Regions from separate parts of the Rhizobium sp. GW821-FHT14E12 genome, predicted to be linked through region 1. Evidence: predicted binding sites of a transcription regulator. Region 1 holds the regulator's gene; each other region holds the start of a gene.
The links. Region 1 encodes LexA, which represses DNA repair genes until DNA is damaged. Its sites were predicted from a motif close to TGTTCNNNNTGTGTTCNG; they were not measured.

Region 1 (5,815 bases):
GAAGTTCGACGGCTTCATGCGCGCCGGTCGATGCACCCGACGGGACCGCTGCGCGGCCCAAGCTGCCATCTTCGAGGTAGACATCGACTTCAACAGTCGGATTGCCACGGCTGTCGAGAATCTCGCGGGCGATAATGTCGGTGATTGCGGTCATGATAGCTTCCTGCTCGCTGGGTTATAAATCGATTGAAATCGTCTTAATCGAAGTCGCGGAAATTACAATGCCGCTCCGCACCTCGATCTGGCGCTCCAACAGGCCGCGTATAGCAAGTTCATGTCAGCCTGTTGAATGCCGCTTAAAGTCTCAAGCCTTGGCGATGGCGTCGAAGGCCAGCAGCTTCTCCAGAAGCTGCGGCATGTCTTTCAGATAAACCATGTTCGGACCATCGGACGGTGCGTTGTCCGGATCCTCATGCGTCTCGACGAAAACACCGGCAACGCCGACGGCAACGGCGGCGCGTGCCAGCGTCTCGACGAACCGGCGGTCACCGCCCGTCGAACCACCCTGCCCGCCCGGCTGCTGCACGGAATGAGTCGCATCGAAAATCACTGGAGCGCCCATGGCCGCCATGATCGGCAGCGAGCGCATGTCGGAGACCAGCGTGTTGTAACCGAAGGAGGCACCGCGCTCGCAGAGCATGATGTTCGGGTTACCGCTGTCGTTCAGCTTGGCCAGCACATTCTTCATGTCCCAGGGCGCCAGGAACTGACCCTTTTTGACATTGACGACGCGGCCGGTCTTGGCGGCGGCGACGAGAAGATCGGTCTGGCGCGACAGGAAGGCCGGGATCTGCAGGATGTCTACCGTCTTGGCAACGACAGCGCACTGCTCCTCGGTGTGAATGTCGGACAGGACCGGAAAGCCATATTCCTTCTTCAGATCAGCAAAGACTTCCATGGCCTTTTCCAGGCCGATGCCGCGCTTGCCGGACAGCGAAGTGCGGTTCGCCTTGTCATAGGAAGACTTGTAGACAAGGCCGATACCGAGCTTGCCGCAAAGTTCCTTCAGAACGCCGGCTACCATGAAGGCATGATCGCGGCTTTCCATCTGGCAGGGGCCGGCAATCAGCGACAGCTTGGCGGTGTTGGAAAACAGAACCTTGGATGCGCCCTCGCCGACGATCACTTCGGAATTGGTGCTCATACTATCTCCTCGAAGGCGAACAACGCGCCCTGTCCGGGGGCGGGCTTTGCCAGAATACGATTGTTCTTACGCGTGTATGTGACGCCGTTAGCAGCCAAATGCGACGATGTCACGGAAAGATCGCGCGTCTTGAAAAGGATTGCGCGCGCCCGAAGGCCGGGATCGCCCGCCGGCAAGGGAAAATCGTAAAAGGCTTCCATGCCTTGCGGGGTCAGGAGCTCTATCCGAGCATTCGCCGTCTCAATCGTCAGCCCGAAGGAATGTTCCGATATCTTCGGCCTATCGACAACCTGCTCGAAGAAACCCCGGAATGCCGCCGGCTTCGGCGTCGACAAGGCTATGCGCGCAATGCCAGTCACACCATTGGCATGCCGCTCCAGGGCGCTGCGATCCGCCGGCAAAGGATTGATGCGCTGGGCGCAGAAAGCATAAAAATCCGGCGACCGCAGATCGGCCGCGAAAGCGAGACGGAAGCCGGCGATCGTTTCAGAGCCATCCGGCATACGCATCGGCCGTTCGAAATTCAGCATCCGCCCGGCCGACAGGGCGTTTGCCTGGAAACGCTTGTCGTCAACGGCCGCATCTTCCGTGCCGAAAACCACGGCCGAAAAACCTTCTTCGCCGAGACGAAAACGATAGGCCTGGTCACGGGCAACGAAAACATTGCCTTCTTCGATGCTCGTTTCGTATTGCTCGTGCGACGCGACGCCCAGGGGCTCCAGATAAGTCTTGTCGGAAAAGAACACGCAAGCATTCTCGGTGCCGAAGGGATGGCGCGCGTCGGCGGCGACTGTAAAACCGAGCTTGCCCAGCCGTTCCCGCGCCATGGCAATATTGACCGTCGGCAGAACGAGATGATCCAGCGGATGCGGCGATGAAACCATGGTTTCCCCCTTAGTGCTCGCCGCAGGTTTGCGCTCTTCCGACGCTCAATTCAAGATGAAAACGCAGCGTTTAAAACCAGGCAGATCGCAAATGGGAGGGCTCGTTATCGAATGCCTTGCAATTGCGCGGAAGTCGGGATTGCTCCGGGTTTCAGTGATCATGCAAAGATAGCCGGCTCCCATTCCCGCAGAATCGATCATGGTCGATTTCCGCATCTGTTTCATTGATCCGCGCTGAAATACTCCGTGGTTCCGCCTACTAGGGACTTGTTATGTTCCCCTTTATTTAATGCGCCGGCAAAACATTCATCGAAAATTAGGGACTTGCGGAACACATATGGAACATATAGTGTCCGTTCTGGATTTGTTTCACGACACCTTCACGATTCTGGGGTTCAAATACGATGTTGACACGCAAGCAGCAGGAACTGCTTCTCTTCATTCACGAACGGATGAAGGAGTCCGGCGTTCCACCTTCTTTCGATGAAATGAAGGATGCGTTGGACCTTGCGTCCAAGTCGGGCATTCATCGTTTGATTACGGCTCTGGAAGAGCGCGGCTTCATCCGCCGCCTGCCGAATCGGGCTCGGGCGCTTGAGGTTATCAAGCTGCCGGAAGCCTATAGCCCGAGCCTGCAGCCGCGTCGCGGCTTCTCGCCGAGCGTCATCGAAGGCAGCCTGGGCAAACCCCAGCCCGTACAGCCGCCCGCCCCCGCCAAGCCGGCGAACGACGAGAACAACAGCGCCGTTTCCGTGCCGGTCATGGGTCGCATCGCTGCCGGTGTTCCGATCTCGGCCATTCAGAACAACACCCACGATATCACCGTCCCCGCCGACATGCTTGGCTCCGGCGAGCATTATGCGCTTGAGGTCAAGGGCGACTCGATGATCGATGCCGGTATCTTCGATGGCGACACCGTCATCATCCGCAATAGCACCACCGCCAATCCCGGCGATATCGTCGTTGCCCTGGTCGATGATGAAGAGGCGACATTGAAGCGCTTCCGCCGCAAGGGTGCCTCGATTGCGCTCGAAGCGGCTAACCCCGCCTACGAGACCCGTATTTTCGGACCGGATCGCGTCAAGGTGCAAGGCAAGCTCGTCGGCCTCATCCGCCGCTATCACTGACAGGTGACACGGGCGCGATCGGTGCACCGAAAGCGCCCGTTCGCCAGTCATAGGCACGATGCAAATTCCATGGCCGTGCCAGGGTATCAAACGCGGTCATGGCGATTGGCTTGTCGGCACTGAGATCCATCTCGATAGATCCGGTCCGGCGGAGATTGGCTCCTGTGAAAAGCATGGCTCCGGATTTGCAACGGTCGAGACGCAACCGGATAGGAATCACGACAATATTGCCTGTGTCGCAGGCCGGACCAAGATAGGCGGCATTCTCAATGGTGACGAGTATGTCGCCATTGTCCAGCATCGCGACACACCATTCCCGCTTCTGACAGACAAACCCGCCCTGCCCCGCATTGTCCAATGCCGCGTCCATTGCCTTTCGGACGGCATTCTTTTCCTCTGAGCTCAGGCGGCGACGGGTATCCGACTTATTGATTTTGGGTAGCTGGCTGTCGGACACCAGTATCGTCGGCGGTTTGTGATCGGTTATCGACAATGCTCCTCGCCACTGGTCGAAGATGAAACTGGGCGGCTTTTCGCGATTGGTCGCCAAGGCACCGTCTCGCAGGAGTGCCACCAACGTCCCATCTTCGGAAATCATCAGGTCGGGCTTTCTGACATCCGGGCCGAGCGCGACGGCTGCGACTGTGCCGATGATCACGAGCGCACCGGCATGTCGCAGCCGCGTTCGCAACAATGTCATCAACAAGAAGCCGGCAATAACAGCCGGGAACATCCAAGGCGGCTGTCGCCCGAAAGGAATATCGCCGCCCCAGGCGGCGACCGTCGTGGCGACACCTATGACAAGCTCGAGTCCCTTGCCGGTGACTTGCCAGAATGGGCCATCGAGGCCGAATGGCATCAACAGCATTGCCGCCATGCCGAACGGCATGACGATGAAAGAGACAATCGGCATGGCCGCGAGATTGGCGGCGAGCCCGTATGTCGCCAGTCGGTGAAAATGCTCGATCGAGAAAATCGCTGTCGATGCCCCGCCGAGAAACGACGTCGACGCTATACCGCCGAAAAAGCGCGAGACGAAGAGCAGCGGGCGCAATATCCGGAAGCGGGAGAAGACGGTCTCTCGATGTCGACGCCGCGTCCAGAGCGTATAACCGGACACCAGTGCGAGGGTCGCCGCATAAGACATCTGGAAACTTGGCCCGAGTACCTGTGATGGTGACAGAACGAGAATGATGATCGCTGACAGCGCGACGTTTCGAAGGCTGATGGATGGCCGGTCGAACAGCACGGCAATCAGCATGATCGCCATCATGATGAAAGCGCGTTCGGCCGAAACGCCGAAACCGGAAATGAGGTAGTAGGCCGTCACCGTCACCAGCGCGCCGAAGGCTGCGATCTTCTTTGTCGGCCAGGCTTGCGCCACGCCAAAGAACAGGCTGAGAACATAACGCAGGCCGACATAGAAAATGCCGGCCGATAGCGCCATATTCAGACCGGAAATGGCGATGATGTGCGTAAGGCCGGCGGTGCGCAGCGCTTCGGTCGTCTCCTGCGAGATCGCTCGTCTCTCATCGGTGACAAGGGCCGCGGCAAAGGCACCGGTATCGCCGGGCAACGTCCTCCTGATCCTGTCGCCGATACTGTTGCGCAAACCCGCGAGCCAGATATCAGCCCTATCGAGAACCGACCCCTCAACGATATCAGCAGCCGGTAGCAACAATGTCGGCGTCCCATAGGCGAAGCCATTCGCGCCGATGCGGTTGAAATAGGCGCTGAAGGCAAAATCATTCAGGCCCGGCAAGGCAGGCCCGGCCGGCGGCGTCAGCCGCGCCCTGGTCTGGATGAGATCTCCAAGCTCAAAGGGTTGCGGCTGCTTGCGCACGAAGACGGTCACTCGCTCCGGCGCTCTGCGAATGGTCGGATTTTCCGTTGCGTCGAGTGCGACCACATAACGCCATCGCTCCTTGTCGCTGGACTCACGCCGCTCGACACGCCCGGTTATCGTGGTCGTCACCGCAGTATCGAGCATCACGGTCGATGCGCGCCAAGCCTCCCATTGCGCCAAAGCCATCCCGGAACACACCAGCATGCCGGCCAGAAGAAGGTGCCGGAGCCTCGGTCCGGCCTCGCGCTTGAAAAAGAAACCGACGGCGAAAATCAAGAGAGCGGCAAAGACGGCTTGCGGCGGCGGATCGGCGCCAGCAGTAAACCAGAAAATTGCGCCGATACCGATATAGACCGGCACAAGCAGGATCCCGCGGCCATAATCCGCCTCTTCTTCGATCAAACGGGAAAGGCCGGTCCTGATGCGGCCTGCCGCAAGAAGAAGGCGTATCGCGGGGGTGGCTTGATCCTGTGTCCGTGCCGGCGGCATTACCCCGACAGGAACAGGAATCGTCGCAAAGCCGCTGTTGCGATCAGCCGCAACAGCAGGATTCAGGCCGTCCATCTGCCGATCCGGTGCCTCTAAATTAGGCATGCGCCCCCGCGCCCTACGCAAAACTACAGCTATAGCGAGATTTTTGCCGTCACCGGCCGGTGATTTCAACCGAAATTATGCGTGTGGTGGATAAATCACCTCACCCGCCACGCGAGCGAGGCAATTTCATCTACCGCAGTGCCCAAAAGTTGATACCGCAATGCACAAATAGCCGTAACGATAACTTGGCATTAGGCTCTGGATCATATAGCTAATCCCT
Region 2 (5,815 bases), 610 kb from region 1:
TGACCGCCTTGCCGTCCTGCTTCAGACGGAAATAAGCCCAGGCGCCCTCCTGATAGCGGTCGATCAGATTGGCCTCGCCGAGCAGCTTCAGGTGCCGCGAGATGCGCGGCTGCGATTGGCCGAGAATTTCGGTAAGATCGGTGACGGTCAGATCCCCGGCGGCAAGCAGCGCCAGCAGGCGCAGCCGCGTTGGCTCACCGGCCGCCTTCAGCACATCCACCAGATTGTCCAAGCCAAGTTTAACCAGATCCGTCATTCGTCACCCAATCAAGATATAAAGATATCTTTATGTGATTTTGTCGCAATCTGCAAGAGCCAATTCACAGCCGGAAACACTCGGACGTCGGAAATCTGTTAGTATCTGTCGGCGGAGGAATACGAATTTCCCTCGCCTGGATAAAGAAAAACCCCGGACAGGCCGGGGTTCTCGATGGCAGGAAAGCGACAAGCTTATCGTGTCAGGCGCTTGTAGGTCACGCGGCTCGGATTGATGCTGTCAACACCGAGGCGACGCATCTTGTCCTGTTCGTAGTCTTCGAAGTTGCCTTCGAACCATTCGACATGGCTATCGCCTTCGAAGGCGAGGATGTGCGTGGCCAGGCGGTCGAGGAACATGCGATCATGGCTGATGATCACGGCGCAGCCGGCGAAGTTTTCGAGAGCAATCTCGAGCGCGCCCAGCGTTTCGGTATCAAGGTCGTTGGTCGGTTCGTCGAGCAGCAGAACGTTGCCGCCGGCCTTCAGCATCTTGGCAAGATGCACGCGGTTGCGCTGGCCACCGGAGAGGTTGCCGACCTTCTGCTGTTGGTCGCCGCCCTTGAAGTTGAACGTCGCGCAATAAGCCCTTGAGTTCATTTCATACTTGCCGAGCTTGATGACTTCGGCGCCGCCGGAAATTTCCTCCCAGACCGTCTTGCTGCCATCGAGCGCATCGCGGCTCTGGTCGACATAGCCGAGATGAACGCTATCGCCGATGCGGACGCTGCCGCTATCCGGCTTTTCCTGGCCGGTGATCATGCGGAAAAGCGTCGTCTTACCGGCACCGTTAGGACCGATGACGCCGACGATGCCGCCCGGCGGCAGTTTCAGCGACAGACCTTCGATCAGCATCCGGTCGCCATAACCCTTGTTGATGCCTTCCATTTCGATGACCACCTGGCCGAGACGCTCGCCGACCGGAATGATGATCTGCGCATCGCCGGGACGCTGGTTCTCTGCGGCATCGACCAGCTCGTCATAGGCGCGGATACGGGCCTTGGACTTCGACTGACGCGCCTTCGGGCTGGAGGCGATCCATTCCTGTTCGCGTGCGATCGCCTTCTGGCGGCCTGCTTCTTCGCGACCTTCCTGCTGCATGCGCTTTGCCTTCGCCAGCAGGTAGGAAGAGTAGTTGCCTTCATAAGGAATGCCGCGGCCGCGATCGAGTTCGAGGATCCAGCCGGTAACGTTATCCAGGAAGTAGCGATCGTGGGTGATCATCAGCACGGCGCCCGGATAGGCACGCAGATGCTTTTCCAGCCAGGCGATGGTTTCAGCGTCAAGATGGTTGGTCGGTTCGTCGAGCAGAAGGACGTCCGGCTGCGACAGCAGCAGCTTGCACAGTGCCAGACGACGGCGTTCACCGCCGGAAAGGTTGGTGACGTCGGCGTCGCCCGGAGGGCAGCGGAGCGCGTCCATTGCCATCTCCACCTGGCTTTCCAGGTCCCAGAGGTTCTGCGCGTCGATGATGTCCTGGAGCTTTGCGCCCTCTTCCGCCGTCTCGTCGGAATAGTTCATCATCAGTTCGTTGTAGCGATTGAGAACGTCCGTCTTTGCCGCAACGCCTTCCATGACGTTTTCAAGCGCGGTCTTCGCCGGATCGAGCTGCGGCTCCTGCGGCAGGTAACCAATGGTGGCGCCGTCGGCCAGCCAGGCTTCGCCGGTATATTCCTTATCGAGGCCGGCCATGATGCGCAGCACCGTCGATTTACCGGCGCCGTTCGGACCGAGAATACCGATCTTGGCGTCGGGGTAGAACGAGAGATGGATATTCTCGAGAATTTTCTTGGCGCCATAAGCCTTATTCAGACCGGCCATATGATAAATGAACTGACGTGCCATAGCTTGGGTTACTCCACGGGCGGATAACATTGCGAATTGTGCCGCTATGTAGGCGAAACCCCGCTCTCGGGCAACGGCGAAACCTTGTCCGAGAGCTATTTATCCGCGTCAGAGGGGCTTCCGGACGTCAAAAACCGGCTGCATCCACCATGCCCTGATCGCAGCCGAACGACGTGCGGCCGGCACCCTGGATCAGATCCGCGAGCCGCGGCTCACTCCCTTGCGCAGGCTGAATGGCGTCTTCGGAGAGGCCAATCGTCAGTTCCGAGATCACCCGCACCTTGCCGACACGCCGGCAGCTCATCTTCACCCGGTCGCTGGCACCCTCGCCGAAGCTCTTGTCGAAAGCGGCCTTGATCGTATCGGCGTCGAGCGTCTTGCCGATATTCTGCACGAAAAGATCGCGCACAGCGGATGCATTGAGTTCGTCGATCAAACCGGCGGCTCCACCGAAATAATCATCGGCGCTGAGCTTGGTGCAGGTGCCGTGCTTGATCCATTCATGCCGCTCCAGACCGGATTGCGTGCCGGGCATGACCTTATCCAGTGCAGCCTTGGTGTCGGCCGACAGTTCGACAGCCGGGAGATCCTTCCAGTCGCTGCTGCGATCGGCCTGCTTCAGATCATCGGAAACGTCGCAATATTCCTGTCGCATCGGCCAGAGGCCATGCAGCGAAAAATTCTTCGCATCATGATTATCGGAAGACTGGTTGCGGCATTCCGCTTTCTTTTGGTTCGTCTGGCAGAAAGCAGGCTCCCAGCTTGCCGCCAAAATGAACCGCGTCCGGCCCCGACTGTTCTCCTGCGCCACCGCACTCGCCGCCATTACTACCGACAGAACCGCGACCATGCATCCGCGAACCCAATGCCTCATTCCACGTCTCCAGATAGAACAATATGAGAACAAGTAAGCAGTTTGATCGGCCGCGCGCAACCCTGATTCAAAGCCAGCCCGGAGATTTATTTCTGTGCGCTTCGCCAACACTCCATTGCAATCGGCGAGGTGATAACCTTTCGTCTGCGTGAGGAGGAAATGCACATGTTTGCCGAAACGAGGCATCTGGACAGCCCGACGGGCGCGACGCTCGCCTATCATCACCTGCCGGCGCGGGACGAAGCGCATGGCGTCCTTCTCATCAGCCACGGTCTTGCCGAACATTCCCGCCGCTACGAAGGCTTCGCCGAGGCCATGGCGGCACGCGGCTTTCATGTCTACGCCCATGATCATCGCGGCCACGGCGAAACGACGGCCGACGACGCGCCGCTCGGCCGCTTTGCCCGGCGGGATGGCGTCGATATGGTCATTGCCGATGTCCTGGCGATGCGCGAGCTTGCCGCAACCACTTATCCGGACCTGCCAATTATCCTGTTCGGCCACTCGATGGGCGGGCTGATCAGCCTGAACGTCGCGGTGACGCATCCTGATAAATTCGATGCCGCTACGGTCTGGAACTCGAACTTCAACCCCGGTCTCGCCGGGCGCGTGGCGCAGGTCATCCTGAAGACGGAACGCATGCTCAAAGGGTCGGACGTACCGAGCGGGCTGCTGCCGAAGCTGACCTTCGGCGTCTGGGGCAAATCGATCGCCGACCGGCGCACCGAATTCGACTGGCTGTCACGCATCCCCGAGGAGGTGGATAAATATATCGCCGATCCACTCTGCGGCTTCGATGCCTCGGTATCCCTGTGGCTGGATCTCTTCGAACTGACCTTCCGCGCGCCGCAAAAGACCTACCTTGATCGGCTCCGGCGCGACATGCCGATCCATCTGGTGGGGGGCGGACGGGACCCGGCGACAGATAATGGAAAGGCGATGTCCTGGCTGTCAAACCATTTGAAAACGGCCGGCTTCTCGCATATTAGCCTGACCATCTATCAGGACATGCGCCATGAGACGCTGAACGAGATCGGCGCGGCCGCCGCCATTTCCGATTTTGCGGACTGGTGTCGGCAACTGACGGCAAAGGCCTGACCCCTAAGGACTTTTCAAATGAATGCCACCGGCAGTTCCCTGCCCCGTTTTCGTCAGTCTGAGCTGACGTTCGGCCTGTTGATGATGTTCCTATCGGTGATCCTGTCACCGATCATCGACATTTTCGCAAAGCTTGCCGCCACGACCATCCCGCCGGCGGAAGTCACCGCCGCGCGCTTCATTTTTCAGTCGCTGTTCGCCTTGCCGATGATGGCGTTGCGAGGACAATGGGGTCTGTGGTCGCTGCGCCGAAGCGGCGTGCATGCCATTCGTGCCGCAGTGCTGACGCTATCGATGGTTTCCTTCGTCACGACGCTGCAGGTCATGGAAGTGGCCGACGCCATCGCCATTTTCTTCGTCGAGCCGATGATACTGACCATCCTCAGCAGCATCTTCCTGAAGGAGACCATCGGCTGGCGGCGCTATACGGCCTGCGCCGTCGGCTTCTTCGGCGCGATGTTGATCATTCAGCCGAGCTTCGCGGAGGTCGGCTTCGTCGCACTGTTGCCAGTGGTCACCGCACTGTGCATCGCGGTCTACGTAATGATCACGCGCGTCGTCTCGCATAGCGAGGATGCATGGCCGATGCAGTTCCAGACCGGCATATGGGGCACGGTCATCTGCCTCATCCTCCTTGCGATCGGCCAGGGCACCGGTTCGTCGATCATCGATCCCGTCGTACCGGACGGCACCGCCATGCTCCATCTCCTCGGCGTCGGCGTGTCTGCCGCTGTCGCCGGCGTCCTCACCATCTATGCCTATCGTTCCGCCCCGGCCTCGACGCTGGCGCCGCTGCAATATTTCGAGATCGTCTCGGCAACGACCTTCGGCTGGCTGGTGTTCGGCAACTTCCCCGACCTGATCAAATGGGTCGGCATTTTCATCATCATCGGCTCCGGCCTCTATATTCTCTGGCGCGAGCGGCGCTTTGCTTCCAAGCCGGTATCCGATACATCTGAGGTCACTTTCACACCCTAGCCGCCATCCGGATCGACATGACAGCCAATAGCATCAAGAAGCCGCCGCTCACCGGCATCCGCGTCATCGAATTGGCCCGCGTTCTCGCCGGCCCCTGGGCAGGGCAGATGCTGGCCGATCTCGGCGCCGATGTCATCAAGGTGGAAAATCCCGATGGTGGCGACGACACGCGCCAATGGGGGCCGCCTTTCGTCGAGGGCAAGGATGGGGAAAATCTTTCCGCCGCCTACTACCATTCCACCAATCGTGGCAAGCGTTCTGTTATCGCCGATCTCAAGACCGAAGAGGGTCAGGATCTGGTTCGTCGGCTGGTCCTGACCGCCGATGTGGTGATCGAGAACTTCAAGCTCGGCGGGCTGGTAAAATATGGCTTGGACTATGAGAGCCTGAGAAAGATCAATCCCAAGCTGGTCTATTGCTCGATCACCGGTTTCGGCCAGACCGGCCCCTATGCCGGCCTTGCGGGCTATGATTATATCGTCCAGGGCATGTCCGGCTTCATGTCGATCACCGGCGAACCAGACGGGCAGCCGATGAAGGCGGGCGTGGCGATCGCCGATATCTTCACCGGCATTTATGCCGTCTCCGCGATCGAAGCAGCGCTGATCCATGCACTGAAGACCGGCGAAGGCCAGCTTGTCGACATGGCGCTGCTCGATGTGCAATCCGCCGTACTCGCCAACCAGAACATGAACTACCTGATCTCCGGCAAGGCGCCGGTGCGCCTCGGCAATGCCCATCCCAATATCTCGCCCTACGAGGTCG
Region 3 (5,815 bases), on a different contig from region 1:
GCGCCTCTGTCCACCGGTATCGCGTCGGAGAGCCTCGGCGGGCTGGACACGCAGATTGGTCGTGCCCGCATCTTCCTCGACGCCTATGGCTTGGAGGTGGAGGGACGCCCGGCGTTGCCGGACATGGTCATCGAACGGCTGGCTGCCCTGGTGGGGTTCATGGAAAGCGAAGCAGCGCGGGGCGTGGAGAAGTATCGTCACGATCTTCAGGAAGGCCATGACCGCATCTACCGGGACGATATTGACTACATCAGCGACACTCGGGAGAGGATCACCGCTGGCCTTGTCGGATGAACGAGGCGGTCGACAGCCGTCAGGCCTCGTCCCTTCGCAGCGGCCGAAAGCTCATGCGATGCAGCGGGCAGGGGCCATGCTTCTCGATGCCGGCGCGATGCTGGGCGGTGCCGTAGCCGGCATGGGCTGCAAAGCCATAGGCTGGGAAGACGTCGCCGGCCCGCGTCATCATCCGGTCACGTGTCACCTTGGCGACGATCGAGGCGGCTGCGATGGAAAAGGAGCGGGCATCGCCCTTGACCACGGCCTTTCCCGGGCAGGTAAGCCCGGCAGGCACATCCAGTCCGTCGGTCAGGACATAACTTGCTGGTATGGCGAGGCCGCAGATGGCGCGGCGCATGGCATCAAGGCTTGCCTTGCGGATATCGGTGACGTCGATGCGGGTAGCGCTCGATGAGGCGATGGAGACCGTCGCGGTGGCAAGAATCTCGATGAATAGCGCCTCACGTCGGGCAGCCGAAAGCTGCTTGGAATCATTCAATCCCTGGGGAATGCGCTCGGGGTCGAGAATGACGGCGGCGGCAACGACCGGCCCTGCCAGGGGGCCGCGCCCGGCTTCATCGGCACCGGCAACAGGCCAATGTCCGGCACGGCGGGCAATCAGCTCCAGCTCGAAGCTTGGAACGATCGGGCCTTCGTCAAAAAGCATGGGAGAATCGGGTGGTCTGCGTGGCATGCGGCAACGCTCGCACACCACCCGATCTCCTGCAAGCCCCCGGTGGATCATGGCGGCGAACCGGGGGGCTCTTCCAGCGGGCAGGGAAACCCGCGAGGAAAGGGGTCAGAGCAACGAGAGCTGCACGCCGCTGCCATCCGGCGGCACGAACAGGTCGTCGCGCAATGCAATATTACGGCGCGTCAATTCCAGCCGTTTGGTCGCCATTTCGAAGCGGCGGCTGATCTGCCAGGCATAGGGGCCGGCGCCCTTCATGCGCTTGCCGAAATCGGCGTCGTAATCCTTGCCGCCGCGCATCGAACGGATCAGCGACATGACGTGGCGATAGCGATCCGGATAGTGCTGCAGCAGCCAGTCGCGGAACAGCGGGCTGACCTCCAGCGGCAGGCGCAGAATGACGTAGCTCGCCTCCATGGCGCCGGCCGCCTTGCCGGCATCGAGGATGCGCTCGATCTCATGGTCGTTGAGGGCAGGGATGATCGGGGCCACCATGATCGCGGTCTGGATGCCAGCCTCGCTCAGCGCCCGGATCGCTTCCAGCCGCCGCTGCGGCGTCGCCGCGCGCGGTTCCATGGTGCGGGCCAGCTTGCGGTCGAGCGTTGTCACCGAGAGGCCGACACGCACCAGATTCTTGGTGGCCATTTCTTTCAGGATATCGATATCGCGCATGACCAGCGCCGATTTGGTGACGATCGCCACCGGATGGTTCGCCTTGTTCAGCACTTCGAGGATCTGGCGCATGATCCGCCATTCCTTCTCGATCGGCTGATAGGGGTCGGTATTGGTGCCGATGGCGATGACGCGCGGCTTGTAGCCGGGCTTTGCAAGCTCCCGTTCCAGAAGCTTCGCGGCATCCGGCTTGGCAAACAGCTTCGCTTCGAAATCCAGCCCCGCCGACAGGCCCATATAGGCGTGCGTCGGTCGGGCGAAACAATAGATGCAGCCATGCTCGCAGCCACGATAGGGATTGATGGACCGGTCAAAGGGAATATCGGGGGATTCGTTGCGGGTGATCGCCGTGCGCGGCTTTTCAATCTGCACTTCGGTTTTGAAGGGCGGCAGCTCTTCGAGGGTCTGCCAGCCGTCATCGAATGTCTCGCGCTGACGCGGCTCAAACCGGCCGCTCGGGTTCAGCCCGGCACCGCGGCCGCGCCGGCGGTCGATCTCGACCCTGAGACCGGTGTCGGCGATCAAAGCATTGGCAATATCTGCCGTATTGGCAGGCGCAAACGCGGCCTGCCCTGCAAGGGACTGCTCGTTCATCGGTAACTCCGGGGGCGGTTTATGACATTGCATGCCGCGTCTAGGCTGATTAAATTCCTATCCGACAAATGAGAACAATGCAAGAACAAAAATCCAGAGAGTTACCCTCATTCGAGGCAAGAGCAGAGGCTGGAACGGCATTTTTCAAGTTGCATATGATTCTTTTCTTAAACGCTCTGGTTTTCGGCTTGGCCGCTGGCAATAAATTGTGCGGCGCTCTATAAATGGGCAATGTTGACGGTCATTATTGAATGCCAGGATCAGGAACCTGAGCTGGCGCAGACATTGGCGGCATTGGTGGTGGGCGCGATCGAAGGGCTCGTCTCCGATGTCGTCGTGCTTGATCACGGCTCGCGTGACGGCACCTCGCGGGTTGCCGACGCCGCCGGCTGCCGTTTTTATTCGCAGTGGGATATCAAGGACATATTGCGCTCGGCGCGGGGCGAGTGGCTGCTTCTGGTCGAGCCCGGCGCGCGCCCGCAGGCGGGCTGGATCGATGAGATCGCCGAATATGTCTCGCTGAACAAGGTGCCGGCCCGCTTCACCGCGTCGCGCGGCTATCGGCGGCCGCTGTTGCAGCGCATCAGACGCAGTTCACCGCCGCTGGAGCTCGGGCTGCTTCTCTCCAAGCGCCAGGCCATTGCAGTCGCAAAGTCCGGTATGCGGCTTGCCGAATTCGCCAAGGGGCAGAAGGGGCGCCGCCTGTCGAGCGAGATCATTCCCTCCTGGGTCGCGCGCGCGGCACGGTAGGCTTGGCCCTGCCGCCAACCCAGATTCCATTTGTAAATACTGGAATAGCTGTCATAATTTTCTTGTGGCGGCCGCTCTCGCGTGTCGCGTCGGGCGGTCGACCATGAAGATGCCGGTATACGGCAGAGCAGGTCAGCAGAACTCTCCTCTTCTGCCGGATTTCCGGCGAAAGGAGGTGCGTCATGGAACGCACGATGTTCAACCGCCTTATCGGAACGGCCGTCTTGGCAACGGCAATCCTTCTCCCCAATGTCGCCGCCGCGCAGGCGACACTCGCTTGCGCCAAGCGCGCCGAAATCGTCGCTTTCCTTGCTGGGAACTATTCCGAGAAACCCTCGGCCATCGGTCAGCTCGATTCAAAGACGATCGTCGAAATCTTCGCGGCTGAAAGCGGCAGTTGGACGATGATGATCACCGATGTCTCCGGTCGCAGCTGCGTCATTCTCACCGGTCAGAATTGGGATTCTATTCCTGTTCTTCCCGGGCCGAAGGCATAGCAATCCAGAAGGCCGGCCGCGTTATCTCAGCGAAACGCCAATCTCAGTTGGAGGCGGAGCCACGTTTCAGGTGCTCGTCGAGGCGCGGCATGATCTCTACGAAATTGCAGGGCATGTGCCGATAGTCGAGCTGTGCCTTTAATATCCCATCCCAGGCATCCTTGCAGGCGCCGGGCGAGCCGGGCAGCACGAAGATGAAAGTGGCGTTGGCGACGCCACCGGTTGCCCGCGACTGGATGGTTGCCGTGCCGATCTTGTCGTAGGAAATGCGATGAAACACCTCGGAAAAGCCGTCCATCCGCTTTTCGAACAGCGGCTCCAGCGCCTCGGGCGTCACGTCGCGGCCGGTAAACCCGGTGCCGCCGGTGGTGATGACGACGTCGATGGTCTTGTCGCGTGTCCAGGCTTCCACCTGGCTGCGGATACGCTCCTTGTCGTCGGGAACGATGGCGCGGGTGGCCAGCCTGTGGCCGGCCTCCGCGATGCGGGCGACCAGCGTGTCGCCGGATTTGTCGTCGGCCAGCGTGCGCGTATCGGAAACGGTCAGCACCGCGATGCCGACGGGAATGAAGGGTCTTGCTTCACCTGGGCCAGCCATCATGCATCTCCCTTGAGTGTTTCCGTCGCCTGGAAATACCAGTCCGGCCGCAGCCTGTGAAGCGATGTGGCCGCCGCAGTTGCCTGCTCAAGATCATGAAACAGGCTGAAACAGGTGGCGCCGGAGCCGGACATGCGGGTCACAAGCGCTCCTTCATCGGCGATCATCTGTGACAGCGTGGCGATTTCACCGCAGAGCGACCGTGCCGGCGGTTCCAGATCGTTGCGCAACTTGCTGATCGCCGCGATCCATGGCGCATGATCGTTCGACGTTTGCGAGGCGAATGCGAAAGGTGGATTGTCCTTGCGGGCAAGGCGGCGAAATACCTCTGGCGTCGAAACGCCGACCAGGGGATTGCCGAGGACCATGGCGAAGGACGGGAAATCCGGCAGCAATTCGATCGCCTCGCCGATGCCGCGCGCGATCAGCGGCCGGCTGGCAAGACACATGGGCACATCGGCCCCGAGCTTGAGAGCGATGGCTGTCATCGTGTCGGAGGGCAGGGCAAGGTTCCAGAGCCGTGCCAGGCCGCGCAGGGTCGCCGCCGCGTCCGCCGAGCCGCCGCCGATGCCCGAGGCGATCGGCAGGTTCTTTTCCAGATGGATATGCACCGGCGGGGCTTCCAAGCCGGCATCGTGGGCGGCCTGCCGCAGCAGGTCGCGCGCTTTCAGCACCAGATTGCCGCCGACATCCGCATCAGCGGCAAGAAGAGGGGAGAAGCGTCCGGAAAGGCTGAATTCGTCGCGCTCACTTGCACGGAAGCCAAGCCGGTCGCCATGCTGCGTAAATGTCACCAGCATGTCGAGCAGGTGATATCCGTCGGCCCGCCGGCCGGTGACATGCAGCGCCAGATTGATCTTGGCGGGCGCTTCCTCCGTGAGGTCGAAATCACCCGCCGCTAAGATCATGGTCATCGGTGGTCTTAGGACTTCTTATCGACTGGTGGCGTATTTGTATTGGGGTCGGTTGCCGGCGGCGGAGTCGGGTCCGGCTGCTTGCTCTTGTCGACCGTCTTGGGGTCGGTGTCGAGCGCCGGCAGGCCTTTTTCGACCTTCTCCTTGATCTTCGGAATATCCGCTTCCTCCGGCTTGGAGGCGAGCGCACGGTTCCACTGGTAGACCGCTTCCAGCTTGCGGTTGACGCGCCAGTAGGCATCGCCGAGATGGTCGTTGATCGTGGGGTCGCCGGCCTTCAGCTGTGCGGCACGCTCCAGCTCGGTCACCGCATCGTCGAAGCGGTTGAGGCGGAAATAGGCCCAGCCGAGCGAATCGACGATGTAGCCGTCATCCGGCTTGAGATCGACAGCCTTGCGGATCATGTCCAGGCCCTGGTCGAGGTTGGTGTTCATGTCGACCCAGGAATAGCCGAGATAGTTCAGCACCTGCGGCTGATCGGGGTTCAGCTCCAGCGCCTTCTTGAAGTTCGGCTCCGCCTGCGGCCACTTCTTCAGTCGCTCATAAGCAATGCCGCGCTGGAAGAACACGGCCCAGTCGCTGCGCTTCGGCACGGGACCGATGACATCGACGGCCTTGTCGTAATTGTCGGCCATGCCCTGGAAGTCCTTGGCGTCGGAAAGAACGCTGCCATAGGCCAGGTAGCTGCGGACATCCTTCGGGTCGGAATCGATCAGCGCCTTCAGGTGCTTGCGCGCGTCGTCGACCTTGCCGGCCTGTGCCAGCGCAAGGCCGAGCTGCAGCTCGGAGATGCGGGCCATCGGCGAATCGTCGGGCACCTTCT

Region 2: the regulator LexA is predicted to act here: its motif matches at 2,989-3,006, upstream of AC1RO0_RS03720 (ribonuclease T2 family protein).
Region 3: the regulator LexA is predicted to act here: its motif matches at 2,304-2,321, upstream of AC1RO0_RS29905 (PA0069 family radical SAM protein).

Annotation. Positions count from the first base shown of each region.
Region 1 is NZ_JBXAPH010000001.1:146,504-152,318, reverse strand. Features, by position in the region: gene eno (phosphopyruvate hydratase) at 1-154, opposite strand, end outside; gene kdsA (3-deoxy-8-phosphooctulonate synthase) at 305-1,144, opposite strand; gene AC1RO0_RS00795 (VOC family protein) at 1,141-2,028, opposite strand; gene lexA (transcriptional repressor LexA) at 2,433-3,155, shown strand; gene AC1RO0_RS00785 (ComEC/Rec2 family competence protein) at 3,136-5,565, opposite strand.
Region 2 is NZ_JBXAPH010000001.1:758,972-764,786, forward strand. Features, by position in the region: gene AC1RO0_RS03710 (ArsR/SmtB family transcription factor) at 1-256, opposite strand, end outside; gene ettA (energy-dependent translational throttle protein EttA) at 451-2,100, opposite strand; gene AC1RO0_RS03720 (ribonuclease T2 family protein) at 2,228-2,974, opposite strand; gene AC1RO0_RS03725 (alpha/beta fold hydrolase) at 3,140-4,072, shown strand; gene AC1RO0_RS03730 (DMT family transporter) at 4,091-5,050, shown strand; gene caiB (succinate--glutarate CoA-transferase) at 5,068-5,815, shown strand, end outside.
Region 3 is NZ_JBXAPH010000016.1:12,132-17,946, reverse strand. Features, by position in the region: gene AC1RO0_RS29915 (phosphotransferase enzyme family protein) at 1-294, shown strand, start outside; gene rnhB (ribonuclease HII) at 314-970, opposite strand; gene AC1RO0_RS29905 (PA0069 family radical SAM protein) at 1,076-2,233, opposite strand; gene AC1RO0_RS29900 (glycosyltransferase family 2 protein) at 2,465-2,983, shown strand; gene AC1RO0_RS29895 (hypothetical protein) at 3,166-3,480, shown strand; gene moaB (molybdenum cofactor biosynthesis protein B) at 3,524-4,078, opposite strand; gene AC1RO0_RS29885 (4-(cytidine 5'-diphospho)-2-C-methyl-D-erythritol kinase) at 4,078-4,992, opposite strand; gene AC1RO0_RS29880 (tetratricopeptide repeat protein) at 5,001-5,815, opposite strand, start outside.